DNA from 3 places in the Anaerorhabdus sp. genome. Region 2 is predicted to be linked to each of the others. Evidence: a T-box and tRNA genes for the amino acid it is inferred to sense, from the RefSeq annotation. Region 2 holds a T-box; the other regions hold tRNA genes.
The links. The T-box of region 2 lies ahead of argS (arginine--tRNA ligase). A T-box ahead of a tRNA ligase gene usually reads a tRNA of that ligase, here a tRNA-Arg.
Positions count from the first base shown of each region.

Region 1 (6,085 bases), on a different contig from region 2:
TGAAAAATGGATTAGAAGCTAAATTACAAAACCTGCCAATGGAGCCCGGATGCTATTTGATGAAGGATGCTTCAGGAACGATTATTTATGTAGGTAAAGCGAAGAAATTAAGAAATAGAGTTAATCAATATTTTGTAGGTGCACATGATTTTAAGACTACTAAAATGGTAAGCCAAGTTAAGGATTTTGACTTCTTTATTACACGCACAGAAAAAGAAGCACTTTTATTAGAAATTAACTTGATCAAAAAACATCGTCCCCGTTTTAATATCATGTTTATGGATGATAAAACATATCCATATATTAAACTAACAAAGGAAGCATATCCTACGCTTACAGTAGTTAGAGAAACAAAAAAAGACCGCAAGAGTAAATATTTCGGTCCTTTTCCTGATGCAACTGCTGCACATCAAACTATCCGGTTACTACAAACACTATATCCTTTAAGAAAGTGTAAGACAATGCCAAAAAAAGTATGCTTATACTATCATTTAGGGCAATGTTTAGGACCTTGTGAATATGATGTTGATCCACAAGTTTATCAAGAAATGTTGGATAAAATAACACGTTTCTTGAATGGCGATAATAAAGAAATATTGCAAGATTTAAAACAAAAAATGGAAATTGCTACAGAAAAACTAGATTATGAAAGTGCCATTGAATATCGTGATTTCATACAATCTGTAGAGCATGTTAGTGATAAGCAACAAGTTCAAATTGAAGATCGATCAAATCGTGATGTTTTCAGTTATTTTTGTGATAAGGGATATTTATCAATTCAAGGATTTTTCATACGAGCAGGAAAACTATTGGAACGTGAATTATCACTTAGTCCACTTTATGGTGATCCAGAAGAAGAATTTGTATCTTTTATTACGCAATATTATCAAAAACATCCTTCACCTGTTGAAATTGTATTACCAAAGTTAGAAGAACAAGATATGGAAGTATTACAGGATACGCTAGAATCAAAAATTATTGTGCCTATTAAAGGTTATCGTAAGAAATTATTAGATTTAGCACAAGCAAACGCTAAGAATCAGCTCTATCTTAAATTTGATGTTATAGAAGCAAAAAGTAAAAATGATGAGACATTGATGGAAAAATTCAGTCAAATACTGGGTAGAGATATTCATCGTGTAGAAATTTTTGATAACAGTCACATCTCGGGTTCATTTACTGTTGCAGCATGTGTTGTTTATGATGAAGGTAAACCCAATAAAGCTGAATATCGTATTTACAAACTACATACGCAAAACAGTGATGTTGACTCAATGAAAGAAGTGCTTTATCGTCGATATTATCGCTTACTTATTGAAGATGCACGAATGCCAGATTGCGTTTTGGTGGATGGTGGTAAGCAACAAGTTGATGTTGCGAAAGAAATTATTGATGCACTAGGATTAGATTTACCAATCTTAGGGTTAGTAAAAGATGATAAGCATAATACCTCTGACTTAATGAATAGAGATGGACAATTGATACCTATTGATAAAAACAGTCCATTCTTCTTTCTCTTAACAAGAATGCAAGATGAAGTGCATCGTTTCGCGATAACCTATCATCGTAAACTTCGTCAAAAAGCCCAAACCAAATCAATTCTAGATGAGGTAGAAGGAATAGGGGAAGTAAGGAAAAAGAAGCTTTTAAAACATTTTGGAAACTTCAAAAGTATTAAGTCTGCATCCATTGAAGCATTAAGTGAAGTGTTACCCCTAGAGGTCGCAACAGAATTATATGAAATTTTAAAAGATGCGACATCAGAATAAGTTCTATGCTATAATTAACCAAGAGGTGAAGAAGATGAAGGTAAAGCGTACTATCTTTGTAAGTATGATTCTTCTTATTTCTGTTTTATGTCTTTCATTTATGAATGTTAATTATGATAAATTATCACGTTATCCATATAAAAATGAAGAAAGTAATCGCTTGATTCGTGAGTACTTAACAGATGATGAAATAGAATATATTATTGAATACTCCATTGCACCAACAACATTTATTGCATATATCCAAGAAAGAGATTTCAATATTTATCATGCTGCGGAATACCGAGATTTAAATAAATTATTATGGGATGAAACTCCTTCAAATATTGTTAAGATGGTTGAACAAACTCGTCAATCATTAGATGTTGTTACACTTGCAAATTATTTAGTGCATTATAGTTATGACGAAATTTTATATTGGATTCAACATGGTGATCCATTTGTTGATGATGCAATACTTGTAACTAATGCTGGAAACACAAATGCTTATGTTGATGATAAACACACAATAAGTACTAGAAAACCATTTAATCTTGAAGTTATCAGTGAAGAAATTCCAACAGTTAATGATAAAAGGATACAAATAGACGTAGCGCTTCAAACACCACTAAAGCTTTTATGCACAGCTATCAGTGAAGATATAGAAACTAATCGACCTTGTGGTGGATTGCTTGTAAATAATGGCTATATCTCTTATGCAGAGCAAGAAGCATTGTATAAAGCAGCAAGTGAAAAATATGGCGATAATGTCGATATGATTGAATTTAAACCAGGTCATAGTGAACATCAACTTGGATTAGCTGTAGATTTTGTTTTAGAAGGCTTAGACGACAGTAATTTTGCAAAGACTGAACAATATACATGGTTAACTGAAAATGCCTATAAATATGGTCTAATTCAAACATATCAAGCGACTAATTCACAAGTAACAAATAAATCTGAACAAAGTTATCATTTCCGATTTGTAGGATTTGAATATGCACGCTATTTGCATGAAAATAATTTAACTTTGTCTGACATGGCAACAAATTAAAAGGTGAAATTTATTTTTCACCTTTATTTTTTTCTAGAAATTTAAGAAAGAAGATTGTAGACAGCAATAAATGCAATTGATCTTTCTTTTTACGATAATACTTGTCAATATCATTCTTTGTTTTAGTATATGTATTTAACTTTTCTTGAAGACTTTCTTGTGACACAGAAACGATATTCATTGTTTTTGCTAATTTTTTTGTTTGAATTAGCATTTTGACAAGGTAAAAAGATGTTATAATAACAGTAATGAATAAAATGATGTAAACAACAGGACTAACATATGTTGTGTAGAAATCTAGAAATTGGTTCATTATCACACCTCAAGAGTATTATATCAAAATGTGAGATAAAAGATAAGAAATTCTTGAAAATTCTCACTTTTCTTGTGAAAATATAAAGGTGTTATTTAAAGAGGATTATTTATTATATGAAAATTGTAGTTGTAAGTGACAATCATGGACGTTTAGAGCCACTTAAAGATATATTAATGTTGCATCAAGATGCAGAAGTATTTATACATTGTGGAGATAGTGAAATGCCTGCAGAGTATTTAAGTGGGTATGTATCTGTAAAAGGAAACAATGATTTTTATGGTGATTTACCAGAATATCGTATTATTGATTTGAATGAGCATAGAATACTTGTGACACATGGTCATCGTATGATGTTTTTGGATAACAGAGAGATGTTAGTAAATAAGGCTAAATCACTTAATTGCGATATAGTTTGTTTTGGGCATACGCATGTTTATGAAAATAGAATACAGGATGGTATCGTATTGGTTAATCCAGGTAGTTTATCAAGAAACCGTGATGGATCACAAACAAGCTATGCAATTATAACGATTGAGGGTAATAATATAAAAACAAAGCGTCTTGAGTACAAATTTGGTTGCAAATTCTAACTTGTTTTGTTATTATAATAGAGCAGTGTCCTCGTAGCTCAGTTGGATAGAGCATACGCCTTCTAAGCGTACGGTCGAAGGTTCGAATCCTTTCGAGGACGCCAGTAGTTAAATCAGCCCATTAAAATGGGCTTTTTTTTATGAAAATCCGAATCTGATACGTTTCTTAAATATTTGGAATATTTTGGCAGTTTTGATGAACTATTTGGGAAAAATAAGGAGTTTAGAAGCAATAGAAAACTCCTCAATTAAGTAGCAGTTTGAGGAGTTAATTGGAAATTATTGAGTACATTGAGTATCTCTTTCTTTTTACTTGGAAACAAGTGACCATAAACGTTCTCAACCATTTGTTTGGAGTGACTGGTAGATATTTAAGATATATTTCTTATGATTTGTAATAATCTATTTTAGATAAATTTATCTCATCTCTTTTTTACCAAATCGAGTTACTGCTATCATAAACATGAAGGTAAAGATTAAAATTGCACATGGCAGAAATGGAAATAATTCAAATGATCCATTAATGCTATCTGTGGTAAAATCATGTAGAGAACAGGTAACTAAATAACCACTATAACAATATGGGTAAACAATCCAAAGTGACGTATTTGCTGCCAAAATTCCAGGTATAACAAGTAATAGATTTAATCCGACAGATAGTAGGGGTTTTTCAAATAGAACTGTAATTGCCCACATTGATGCAACACAAGGTAACATGGTTAGAAATAATCCAGTACACCATTTCAGAAGATACATGATTGGTAGCGCTTCTATGATTCCTGAAGTATTAGTTACTATAAGTCCTGCGATTATAAACACAATTAGAAATACTAACATTTCCATAAATAAATAGAATAAAAGCACACAAAACTTTGCGGCAGAAAGTGCGTAACGGCTAACTGGTAAAGCTAACATTTTTAATATTCCGTTATTTTGTGTTTCATGTCCAGCAATCATGACACAAACTACAATCATACTAAGTGGTAGTAAGTAATAAGCGTAAACTAAAGCACTTTGTATAAACATGGCTGCCCAGGTATTTGTATATTCTGAGGTAAAATAAGCTTGCAAATTAGCTATACCAGATGTGATTACCAGTAGCGGGGCAACGAAAATCAAAAGTAAAATTTTTCCTCGCTTAACTTTCATAAACTCAATTTTAATTAGTTCCAAAAAATTCATTTTCATACACCTCCTTACTCATAACGAATATTTTTAGTTGTCCATAATCCTGCAAAAAAGAATAGAGCGGTTTCAATTAGAGCTATAAGTGAAACAGTTGAATTTGGTTGTGCACTCATAGCTATAGCAGGCTTTAGCATCACAATAAAGGGATGTATCATAAATAATGCTATATCAGAGTTTGCTAATGCCATACCACTTAAAAATCCCGCTACTCCGATTCCAAGCGGAATCCACATATTTTCAAAACGAGATGATACAAAAAGCATAAAGGATAATACAGGCATTGTAGTAACGAAAGAATACCCAGCAAATTTTATTAATGTGCTGATTTCAAATGTACCTTGTGGTAAATCGGTAATGCCTATTTGTGTAAGAGCTAAATTTTGAAAGCAGATTGCTACAAAAAGTAAAAATGTTATAATTACGAATTTACATAAATATATGGATGATACCTTTATAGGTAACATATACATTTTTTTTACAGCGCTTCCTTTAAATTCCATGTTATAAATCATACATGTTGCTACAATGATTCCAAACATATTCAAAACCATAATCATTCCATATAGCTGTGTTAGAAGAACATCCATAGGGGATAAAGGTAAGCTTAATAGCGTATCTTTTCTAATGATAAAGTTAATGAAAACGTATGCTGCGCCTAAAATACCTATTAAAATCATTAAAGATAAAATTCCTGTACGCTTTTCTTTGCGAAACTCAATTGCAAGTGTTTTCATAGTTTTGCTCTCTGTTTTCTACTTTTGTTATCCTTTTCTATCATTGATAAAAACATATCCTCCAAGTTATCAGTTGAAAAACCGACTTCTAATGCGGTTTGCCGTAATTCATCTAAACTACCCTCGAATAACAATCTACCATGATTTAGTATTCCGATATCATCAGCAATTAATTCAATTTCAGAAAGCATATGTGATGAAATTAAAACTGTGCAATCATAAATAGCGGGTAGTGATTTAATCAAATTTCTGATTTCATGTATACCGGATGGATCAAGTCCATTTGTTGGTTCATCCAAAATTAGAATTGGTGGTTTTCCCAATAATGCACCTGCAAGTCCTAAACGCTGTTTCATTCCTAAGGAATATTTTTTAGCAAGACGATTGCTAAATTCTGTAAGACCAACAAGTTCTAATGCTTCATCAACAGCACTTTGAGGTAGTTCTAAAATACG
Region 1 covers NZ_JAVXGL010000095.1:229-6,313, reverse strand. Annotated here, with positions in the region: gene uvrC (excinuclease ABC subunit UvrC) at 1-1,769, shown strand, start outside; partial or broken gene RSB60_RS10280 (Smr/MutS family protein) at 1-3, shown strand, start outside; gene RSB60_RS10270 (M15 family metallopeptidase) at 1,804-2,802, shown strand; gene RSB60_RS10265 (hypothetical protein) at 2,813-3,115, opposite strand; gene RSB60_RS10260 (metallophosphoesterase) at 3,232-3,708, shown strand; tRNA gene RSB60_RS10255 (tRNA-Arg) at 3,736-3,812, shown strand; gene RSB60_RS10250 (ABC transporter permease) at 4,126-4,896, opposite strand; gene RSB60_RS10245 (ABC transporter permease) at 4,905-5,630, opposite strand; partial or broken gene RSB60_RS10240 (ABC transporter ATP-binding protein) at 5,627-6,085, opposite strand, start outside.
Region 1: it has a tRNA-Arg gene. The T-box ahead of argS (arginine--tRNA ligase) is inferred to sense a tRNA for this amino acid. The anticodon was not compared.

Region 2 (6,085 bases):
CTACATATTTTTCAACCTCGATTGAGGTTATCGTCTGTCTTGTTGTTCCTACTGCCAGCGCAAGTTCCTCTTGTGATAGTTTTCGTTCTTTTCTCAATTCTTTGATTCTTGTTTTCATGTTTCACCTTCTTGCATAGTCAACTTTGCATTTTAAGTATAGTTTACTTTGCATATTTTTGTCAAGTATACTTTGCAAAATAAAAGTGATATAGCCTAAACTATATCACTTTTCACTTATTACATTTTTTCTGGAGCACTAATTCCAATTAAGTCTAGAGCGTTTGCTAACGTTTGCTTTGTTGCTAACAATAAACCTAAACGTTGATTTGTAAGTTCTGGATTTGCTTCATCAATAATCTTATGAGCTCCATAGAAACTGTGGAAATATCCAGCAAGTTTTTGAACATAATTACAAATTTTATTTGGTGAACGAGTAGCTGCTGCATCGGCAACAACACTTGTAAACTCAGCAATATATTTCAATAAATCAACTTCTTTTTCACTTACTAATAAATCATATGTTTCTTCTTGTTTGAATTTAGGTGCTTGACGTAAAATTGAACAAATACGAGCATGAGCATATTGTGCATAATATACTGGATTTTCGTTAGTTTTTTTACGAGCTAATCCTAAATCGAAATCTAAATGCGTATCTACAGCACGACTTACAAAGAAATAACGAGCTGCATCAACACCAATATCATCACAAAGTTCACGAATTGTAATCGCATTACCTGTACGTTTACTCATCTTAACTTCTTGACCTTCATCCACTAAACGAACCATTTGAATAATATCAACTTCTAAATCTTTAGGACCATATCCCATTGCTTGGATTGCTGCAATCATTCGAGGAATATAACCATGGTGATCAGCACCCCATAGGTTAACTAATTTTTTATATCCACGATTGAATTTATCCATGTGATTTGCGATATCTGGAGTAAGATAAGTAAGCGTTCCATCACTCTTACGAAGTACACGGTCTTTGTCATCTCCCCATTTTGTTGATTTAAACCACAATGCACCATCTTCTTCAAATGTAAGTCCCATTTCTTCCATCTTTACAATACATTCATCAACGCTGCCGTTGTCATATAAAGATTGTTCAGAAATCCATGAATCGAATTCACATCCATAGTATTGAAGATCCTTTTTGATTTTTTCTAATTCTTTCTCGCGGCCTCTTTCTTTGAAGAATTCAATACGTCCTTCTTCTTTATTTAGCCATACATCGCCTAGCTCTTCTGCAAGTTCTTTACCAATTTGAGCTACGTCTGGTCCTTGATATCCATCTTCAGGAATATCTACTTTTACACCAAAAGCTTCAGCATAACGTGCATAAACTGATTTACCTAAGTTAATCATTTGTGCACCAGCATCATTAATATAGTATTCACGTAAGCAGTTGTAACCACTCTTATTTAGCAAACGGCAAATACAATCACCCCAAGCAGCCCCACGAGCATGCCCTAAATGTAAATCACCCGTTGGGTTAGCACTAACATATTCCACAAGAATAGCTAGATTGTCCCCACTTGTATTTTCACCATATTTATCACCCTTATCAATAACAACATTGATAATATCTGCAAGAAGAGTTTTCTTCATCCAAAAATTGATAAAACCAGGTCCAGCGATTTCGATTTTGTCAGCGTCTTTAACTGTTTCTTTAAGTTCCGCAACTACCTCTTGAGCAATCATGACAGGTGCTTTTTTTGCAATTTTAGCCAATCGCATTGCAACATTTGTTGAATAGTCTCCATTTGTGTTGTCCTTTGGAATTTCAATCATTACAAGTGAATCATCTTCAACTTGATATAATTTCTTTATAGCTTCCTTAATTGCCTGTGTTAGGTTTTGTTCAATCTTGTTCATACTAATCTCCTCTTCAATAAAATAATAAAACTGATACAAAAAGTATCAGTTTGTTTGTAAATGGCGCGCCCAGTAGGAATCGAACCCGCAACCTTTTGATCCGTAGTCAAACGCTCTATCCAGTTGAGCTATGGGCGCATTGTCTTTGCCTATTCATCTTAACAAACAAACTTTATCTTTTCAATACTTTTCGGTTATATTTAAAAAAAACGCCTCTTATAAAATAAGAGACGATGTTAACCGCGGTACCACTCAAATTGTTAAACAATATTTGTTTAACCTCTCTCCTTTAATGCAGGATTTACATTATCCTTACTATCATACGGATAAATCTCCAAAGCTCGTTTCATCCATTTCTTACTACTCAATTTCACCAACATGAGCTCTCTATAAGTCTTCCATGAACTACTACTCTTTTTCTTCGACACTGATAGCATATCTCAAAGACAAGGTTGTTGTCAACCCATTCCAGCACTAAAATAGCTTACAAAACCGTAGATTTATTACAACATCACATGCAGCAGCATGAAGCGAATTTAAGTTGAAATCAATTAATTCTTGACGTGTAATCCCAAACCCATTCATCAATAATTCATATTCATGATCAAGCGTTGTATTTGAAAACATCATGTTGTCTGTATTAATTGTAATCATTACCCCTGCATCTTTTAACTTTTTAATGGGATGCTGCTTTAAATTGAAAACAAAACAATCAATATTACTTGAGATACAAACTTCTATTGGAGTTTTTGTATCAATCAATTCTTGAACAACATCCAAATTTTCTATACTTCTAACCCCATGACCTATTCTTAGAGCACCAAATTTCAATGCTAAATGAACATTATTAGAATCGCCAGCTTCACCAGCATGAATTATAAATGGAATGTTTTTTTCTCTTGCCCGAATAAAGAATTTTTCAAAATCCAACATATTCTTTCCTTCTGCACCCGCAATATCTAACAAAACAACACCACGATGTAAATACTTCTCTACTAAGTCAATTGTCTCCCAATTTTGTTTTTCATTAAGGGTTACATCTCCAAAATTCATCATGCAACAAATTAATTCAATATGAATTTTGCAACTATCTTTTTTATTCTTTATTGCTTGTAACAAGGCCTTCAATGCATCTTCTTGTGATAGTCCTTGTTTTGTATGATGTTGTGGTGCAAAGCGAATTTCACAATACACTAAACCTTGTTTATCCAAATTTTCTATTAATGCTTCCATACATTTTATAATTGCTTCTTCATCTTGAAGAATAGCAATTGGAAAATCAAATCGCTCTAAATATTCTACTAAGCTTTTACAATTTTTTGTTTCTTTTAAATAAAGACGGTATCCTTCTAAGGAACCGCCTGGTATTTCAATATTTCGTGAACTTGCTAAATCACATAAAACCTCTGGTGGAATACTACCATCAAAATGACAATGTAAATCGATCTTTGGAATATCTACCATAAATTTTTCTCCCTATAATTATTTATTTTTTCTTCTTTATTAAAATAAACGGTGTTAATTCATCACTTTGTCCTGCAGGGTTATCTTTGATAATTTGAAGAAAAACATCATCACTCACAGGCAATTTACTCGATTTACCTAAAATCTCTCTTGATAAATCATTGGCATCAACAATAACTGCAATCACTCCTGTTTTGTCAAACATTTCTTCACATACACCATTTGGATTCTTTGGATTAAGAATTGCTGTGACTTTATAAATATCAAAAGATGAACGAGAATAGAATCCATCAATACCAGCTACACCATTCCCTACGATTTTATAGAAGACACCATGTTTACCAAATAATTTTCCTACAGCAGAACAAGCTGACGCATATAATATTTTAGGTAAACCTACAATATTAATCGCAAGTTGTAGTTTATATGGTTCATCCATACCAATACCTGCACTTGAACGCATTGCAAACTTACTTAAAAATTTTGCCCAAAATCCAAGCTTTACATCGGCCATATCAACACAATTATTTTGGCACATAGAAATAACTTTTTCACTAATTGATAAAAAGTCACCTTCTTCATAAAGTGGTTTTACATATTTCACTATATTATCGATATATGACTCACCGCGTGCAATAAAATGTGTATGGATAGCTAAACGTTCATACTGTTCACCATTCACTTCTACATCATCACGTTTGTAATAAGTAATATCTCCAACAACATGTTTTCTTTCTTCTTGGTTTCTATTCATTCTTTCATCTCCAAATTCTATAGTATCATTTTACCATTATCCATTTTAACATCAACCTTATTTTGTATCAGTATATAGTAGTGGATATGTTTTTCTATCAAATTTTAATTGCATAGCTGCTAAGGTAATACATAATATACCTGCAATTGTTACAAAACACCATACAATTGGCATTGGATATGTATCAGCTAAAAACCCTACTCCTTTTTGCATGAAAGCTTGGAAAATCGAGGCGAACAACATACTTAAACTTCCAATACGACCACGATGACTTGCTGGTATTCTTCTTGTAAGATAAGGTGATTTCCCTAGTGTATTAAATATCTCTCCTAATGTAAATATGATGATTGAAACAAAATACAATGGAATCATGCCTTGAATAAAAATATACATAGCTAATCCTGTTACAATAAGTATTTCACCAATTACAATTTTTGAAACATCACGAACTTTGGGAAAATACTTGGTAATTAATGGTGTTCCAATAATTACAATACAAGCATTAACACTTGTTATAAGCCCAAAGATTATCGCACCTTTAGCACCATACAATCTTTCTAAATTCAAGGGCATCAAAAAGTTAAACTGTGAATATACTAATCCTGATAAAGCTGCATACAATAAGTAAACAATTATCATTTTTCTTTCTTTCAATACTTTAAATATCGAATCATGCGTAGCACTTTCTTCATATGATCCAACAGTTACTTCTTCATTAATCTTTTTAATATCTTTTATGAAAATATAGATCAATATTGTACTTGATAATGTTGAAATAGCATTAACAATAAATGCAATATTCAAGTAATTTTCAAAAAGAAATCCACCAATTGTAGGTGCAAGTACAAGCCCAATATTCGCACCTAAGTAGTTTAAACTATATGCTTTTTCACGGTCCGCTGATGTACTTAAATCAGCAACTAATGCATCGTAACAAGGCCATTCAATTGACGCAAATAATCCTGCTGTAAAAAACAATACAACGAATACAAATGACACTTCAATGAAACCCAAAATGAAATAACAAGTTACTGTTACTAAATCACAGAAAATAATAATATTTCGTTTATTAAAATGATCTGCAAGTTTTCCCCCTAATAATGTAAATGGTATTTGCACAAATGTCATCACCAACATGATTGTTGCGACTTGTCCTGCTGAATACCCTAGTTTGTTAGTAAGAATCAATGTCAACATCGGCCATATCAAAGCACCCATGTTCGTTACTATCCTACCAAAGAAAAGAACATACATTTCTCTTCTTAATCCCTTATAATGACTAAACATTTCTTTTTTTCCTTTTCTTATTTATTTGTTCAAAATATTTTTTATCTTTTAAATTTTTCCCCACACAATCTCTTATAAATCCTTTAAAGAATTTTGCATCTTCATCAGGTGTTGCAAGCGTTGGATAACATGTTCCTCTTTGCAAATAATCATCCATCATTACAACATAATCATATGAATCATTTAATACCTTACCATCAATTAAAATTTCTTTTTCATTTATTTCAACATTATGACTAACGCTTAGAGTTCCTAATACTGTTCCTCTAAATCCTGGGCCTTTTCCACTTTGATGAATATAATCATAATCCATTGATAGTTTTATGGCCTCACGTACTTGTTTTCCTTTAATAACAACACGTGTTGGATTCAATTTTGATGGTGAGCATTCAATTAAATCCATTAATGATATATTTCCTTGTAATGAGTGATTCATAATACCATGAAATGCCATTGCAAAATCACAGTCGGATTCCTCATATAAGCAATCACATATATAGTTCATTAAAGTGCATTCCTTAAATGGGTCATAATCTAGATTACAATTGTAAATGAGTGGCTTACTCAATTCATTCAAGGCATCTTTTCTACAATCTTCTATTAGTTTTAGAAAATCTTTATCCTTTTCAAAATCATTAGCAATTAAACTATAGTTGAATGAACTAATTTTCTTATCTACTATTTCAAAATCTAGACACCCAA
Region 2 covers NZ_JAVXGL010000005.1:7,070-13,154, forward strand. Annotated here, with positions in the region: partial or broken gene RSB60_RS01410 (helix-turn-helix transcriptional regulator) at 1-118, opposite strand, end outside; gene argS (arginine--tRNA ligase) at 238-1,878, opposite strand; tRNA gene RSB60_RS01420 (tRNA-Arg) at 1,940-2,016, opposite strand; T-box leader at 2,102-2,309, opposite strand; gene add (adenosine deaminase) at 2,353-3,342, opposite strand; gene RSB60_RS01430 (hypothetical protein) at 3,365-4,096, opposite strand; gene RSB60_RS01435 (MFS transporter) at 4,154-5,383, opposite strand; gene RSB60_RS01440 (bifunctional metallophosphatase/5'-nucleotidase) at 5,376-6,085, opposite strand, start outside.

Region 3 (6,085 bases), on a different contig from region 2:
GGTAGAAATATTTCGCTTTTTACCTGAACTTCATCTTGAATTATAGAGATGTCTTTAATCAGCGATATTTTATTTTCATAATATGTGTGGGGGAGGTTTAGAGGTCCACCATAATATCGTTTATCTATATCATTTACATATAATTCACCGCGTCCTAATATTGGGTGCTTATTACTCATTCAATTCACCTCCATTTTGCAAATACCGACTAACTGATGTTACTGGTATATTTGTTATCTGTGAAATGTCACGAATACTCAAAGATGGTTTTACCTCTCTAAGCAAATTACAAAGTTCAATCTTACTTGATTTATCTTCAAAATTCCCCAAGCAAAATTCTTTAAAAACTATCAGATCAATATTATCCCCATCTAGAACAATTTTTCTTTTTACATGCATACAAATTTTACATAAATCTGCTGCATTAACTAGAGCTGTTTGTTTCAAAGCAAACGAAATCGCATTAGAAGATAAAAGATTGAAATATTTTCCTAAATTTCTTTCCAGTAAAAGTTGTCGTTCTTCTTTATCTGGAAGTTTGAAATTGATAGTGCGATCAAATCGTCTCCAAATTGCTTTATCCAATAAGTCAGGATGATTTGTTGCTGCTATTACAATACTCTGACTAGGCCATGTTTCTAACTCTTTTAATAATACATTTACCAATCTCTTAAGTTCACCTAAATCAGATAAATCATCTCTTCGTTTAGCAATTGAATCAATTTCATCAAGTAGCAAAATAGCTGGAAATGAACGAGCATAGTCAAATATATTTTTAATATTTTGCCCTGACCGACCAAGATAACTTGAAATTGACGTCGCTAAATCCATTGTTATTAACGGTAAATTCAATTTGTATGAAAGCCATCTAGCTGAATAGGTTTTACCAACCCCAGGTTCACCTACAAACAATAGACTATTTGGCGGTGTTATATCTTCCAAAATTAATTTCTCTATTTGATTTCTTTCAGATATAAAGTACTGAAGTTCTCTTATTGTTTCACTCGCTAAAATAGGTTCATCAATCTCTAGTGGCTCTTCAGCTTTACACAAACTAAACCGAGATTCTTTGTCGATAGGTAGTGGCTGAACATCCATCGCTCTTATCGCAGATGCCCCATTTCTAGTATAAGTCAGTGATTGAGAAATCTCGCGAGCTATATCAGGTTGCTTTTTCTTATAGAATTTGATGAGCATAGTAGATATTTCTTCAACTAGCCTACGATCATTGTCTAAACAGGCTCTAATTAGCCTTGGTATTAATTCTTCACTAGTCATTATTTCACCTCTCTATAATAATTTTGGCACACTACAATAATACGATATTAATAGGTTATAATCAATCGTTTTGTTCCACTATTTTAAAAAATGAAGTTTTGGTACATATAATTATATCAAAACTACTATCATCTATATAATCGCAACTTAAAACATTTCATTTTTTGTTACATTTTTTTTGAATTACCATTTATTATTCACCGACTAAATAAAATTATTAAGTTTTCCAATTCTCTTGATCAAACTATTCCCATACAATTCATTAAGTCCTTAAAGGAGGGAGAATATATGAAATTCAGTATTGAAGAAAAAGAATCATTAGTAGCAAGGTATCAAGCAGGTGAATCAGTAAGGGAGATTTGCATATTATCCAATGTACCGCGTAGTACATTCTACACCTGGATTAAACCATATCTAGTTCAATCTAAAACTACTGAGTATGAAGTTAGTTACAAAGCATTTACAAGTTTAAATCGAAAGATTCATAGATTGGAGAAAATCGTTGAAATCCTTCAAAAAGTGGACTGTACTGTAAGTTCTCCATTACAAGGTAAGCTAAAAGCTTTATCTAAACTGTATGGTCAATATGACGTTCGTGTTTTATGTGATGATCTTTGTGTATCAAGAGGAACCTTTTATAATCATATCTTCCGTCGCAAAGATGTTACTTTATATGATAAACGAAGAATAGAGATGAAAGAGCGTATTCAATTAATTTTTGATGAAAGTAAACAACGCTTTGGTGCAAACAAGATATTAACTGTATTAAATGAACAAAGCATTCGAACATCTTATCAGTACGTCTCTGAGCTCATGCGAGAAATGGGTATTCAAAGCATAGTTACCACTTCCAAGTCAGATTACAAAAAACTTCTTAGTTTGGATAAAAAGAAGAATGTATTACAAAGACGATTTAACGTTTCTAAACCAAATTGTGTTTGGGTAAGTGATATAACTTGTTTTAAAGTAAATAATCTCTATATTTATGTATGCGTCATCCTCGATTTGTTCTCACGTAAAGTTATTTCATATAAAGTATCATCTAAAAGTAGTACCTATTTAGTTACTTCCACTTTTAAACAAGCATTTAGTAATAGAGGTAATCCACAAAACTTGACCTTCCATAGTGATCAAGGTTGCCAGTATACTTCTAAAGCATTTCGGACGTTATTGAAGATGAACAAGATTGTCCAATCTTTTTCGCGTGCTGGTCGACCTTGTGACAATGCTGTTGCGGAATCTTTTTTTGCTTTATTGAAGCGTGAAGAAATTTATCGAACTAAATACAAATCTGAGCTACAATTTCACAAAAGCATCGATGATTACATTGAATTTTACAATTCAAAAAGACCCCATAGAACTATCCATAATAAAGTTCCTAATAAATATGAAGAGTTGTATTATAAAAGAATCAATCGTGAATAGACTTATTAGATAAGAGGTTCTAATACCGTTAATTTGACGATTTCCTCTACAAATTTAGTTTTTTCATTTATCTATACCCAATTTTTAAAAATTCACATTATTCACAACCCTTTATTTTAAAGGCTTTTCTTCTAAACAAAAGGTATGAACTATTGGACAGTCTAGAAAAACTGTTCGATACTTCATACCTTATTCACTTTGGCGCGCCCAACAGGACTTGAACCTGCAACCTTTTGAATCGGAATCAAAAACTCTATCCAATTGAGCTATGGGCGCAAAGGTAACGAAGTAAGTTTATCACAATACGCTTTAATTTAAAAGATTTCACAAAAATCTTGAATTTTCTTACTACACTTTGTAATATGGAACATATGTGATAAGGGGAAAATAGTATGTCAGCACTAAAATCATCTACCGACAATACGACCAAACCAAAGAAAAAATTTCCAAAATTAGGTTTAAGAAGCATTAAAACTGCTATCAGTACTACACTATGCGCAATTATTTATATACTAATCGATAGGAACTCAACATTTGCTTGTATCGGTGCAGTGTTCGGTATGGAAACATCAACTGAAACTCCTTGGAAAAGTGGTAGCAATCGTTTCATCGGAACGATAATTGGTGGTTGCTTAGGTATGGTATTTTTTTACCTTCAACAACAAACTACTGGTAAACTGATGCAAATCGTATTTTTATTAATTGGTATTACTTGTCTTATCATACTGAGTCAATTTCTAGGCTATCCTGGAGCGATTCAAGGTGGTGCGGTAGTGTTTTATATCGTTATGTTAAATACACCTCATGATGAGTATATAAGCTATGCAATCAATCGTATGATTGATACTGGAGTTGGTGTATTTATATCTATTCTAATTAATGTTCTACTTTCGCGTCAAAATCTATCCCGTTATTTCACCTTTATTAAAGAATAAGTTATAATAAGAAACAATAAGGAGATAAACTATGACTATTAAAATGTTAGTATGCGATATTGATGGTACATTAATTCCATATTCTCGTGAAAGTATTAGTGCTAAATTAAAAGAAACATTTGATGAAGCTAAAGCAAAAGGAATTCAGATCCTAATAGCTACTGGAAGACATTATTCATTTATTCATAAAAGCTTGTTTGAAGATGTTAATCCTGATTACTTTGTGACAATCAATGGCGCTTGTTTAGTTGATAAACATGGCACTGTTCTTGAAAGTTATCCTATGAAAGAGGAGGATGTTGATATTCTTTACAAACTTTGTGAAGAGTACAACATTGGATTAGGATTCAAATTCAAAGAAGGCGTTGTTATTTATTCTAATTATGACAAATTCTATAAAGGATATGTTGGTGATAAAGACTATGGTAATGCTGTCTTTGCAAATCCAACAGATATTCCTTTCCACAAAACAAATGGATTGCCACTAGGTGCATTTCTAATTGGTGATGAAACAATTATCGAAACATTTAAAGAAAAAATACCAAGTTTAGTATTCGCATGGTCTTATTCTAAAGGATATGATGCTTACCCACCTACATTTAGTAAAGCAACTACAATTGCTTCCGTATTAAAAATGAATAATCTAACTTGGGATAACGTAATGTCTTTCGGCGATGCAGAAAATGATATTGAAATGTTACGCCAAGCACAAATTGGTGTCGCAATGGGAAATGCCCGTGACATCGTTAAAAAAGAGGCTGACTTTGTCACAACCTCTGTTGATGAAGATGGTGTTGATTTCGCAATTAGACATTTCAATGTTATTTAAAATAATCTAGTTCTTTTAGATAAGGGTCAGTAATGACTCTTTTTTCATGTGTAAAAATCTCATGCCATTCAAGTTTATAAGCATAAAGTCCCATGCCTTTCCACTTGTCTGTTTTTGTTCCATAGTATTCATCATTTACAATGGGATATCCGATCGAAGAAAGATGAACTCTAATTTGATGTGTTCTACCTGTTTCGAGTTCACATTGAATCAATGATAATCCATTCTTAGAATTTATACACTGTATCTTGGTAATTGCTTCTTTACCTGAAGAAGCGATTATCATTTTTTTTGCATCATGGCGATTTCTTCCAATTGGTTTACAAATAGTTTGTTTCTTTCCTATTTTCATTTCACCTTCTACAATTGCATAGTAGAAGCGTTTAACTTTCTTTTCCTTTAACTCCTCATCAAACCAAGGTTGAAACAAAGATATCTTTGAAAAGAACACTAGACCTTCAGTTTCTTCATCTAATCGATGAATATAACGTACTGGAAGATTTTGGTTGGTTTGTGCATAATATGTTGCGACTTGATTTGCTAGTGTTCCTAATTTACTTTTTTCATCATGCACAATTATTCCTGCATCTTTATGTGCAATTAAAACAAAATCATCTTCATAAACAATTTGTGCTGACTGATTATCACAAGCATAATCAATTTCTTCTTTGGGTAATTGTATCGTGATTGAATCTTCTTTTTTTATGATACTTTCTCTTGAAGCAATCTCATGATTTAATTTCACACGTTTGTCCTCAAACAACGTATGAATATTCTTCTTAGATACTTTAAAAAGTTGAAGGAATTCAACAACTGTCTTTCCTTCAACCGCTTTACATTCATTAATATTTATTTGGTTGAACTTTATCTCATATTTCATACTATTATGATAAAGCTCATTTCAATCTGACGCAAGTTTTTTAAACAGCTAAACGTTTACGTTTGAAAATCATGATTCCTGCAACAAACAAAACGATAGCTATTACAATGTAAGCAATGTTTGCTGTCATTGCAATTTCTCCACTCGCAATCTTCATTGGGTCATACCATCCAAAAATTGATATCTTTGTAAGAAAATCCAATTTATCTGAAACGCCACTAAGCATTTTAATCAATAAGAAGGCTAGTGGAATTCCAGCACCAAAACCAATTGAATATTTTGTATCTGAAAATAAACATGAACAGAAGAATGTAATTGCCATAACAGTTATATTTACAAGTAACACTGTAATATTTAAGTTTGTGAATGCTTCTATATCTAAACTACCTGGAAACATTGCATTACTCAAAGTGATATTAAAGATAAATACAATCCCTAGAATAACTATCATTGATATAATCGCATAGATTGCTTTTGTTAATGCAATTTTAACACGCGAATCTGGTGTTGATAATAGACATGCAATTGAACCATTATCTACTGTTTTCGCAATTAATTTATTTCCCAACATAATACTGTAAACCATTGGAAAACCAATCATTAATAACCCATATAACCAACTTGCAAGATATCCAGTCATATCCGTAAATGCTTCTGCAAAGCCCAACATACTCATTATTTCTGGTGGAAATAATTCAAACATTTTCATTAAATTATCAATACTAGCAGGATCAAACA
Region 3 covers NZ_JAVXGL010000009.1:18,448-24,532, reverse strand. Annotated here, with positions in the region: gene RSB60_RS02410 (S8 family peptidase) at 1-179, opposite strand, end outside; gene RSB60_RS02405 (AAA family ATPase) at 172-1,197, opposite strand; gene RSB60_RS02400 (IS3 family transposase) at 1,567-2,703, shown strand; tRNA gene RSB60_RS02395 (tRNA-Arg) at 2,903-2,979, opposite strand; gene RSB60_RS02390 (FUSC family protein) at 3,096-3,638, shown strand; gene RSB60_RS02385 (HAD family hydrolase) at 3,670-4,467, shown strand; gene RSB60_RS02380 (RluA family pseudouridine synthase) at 4,460-5,347, opposite strand; partial or broken gene RSB60_RS02375 (ABC transporter permease subunit) at 5,388-6,085, opposite strand, start outside.
Region 3: it has a tRNA-Arg gene. The T-box ahead of argS (arginine--tRNA ligase) is inferred to sense a tRNA for this amino acid. The anticodon was not compared.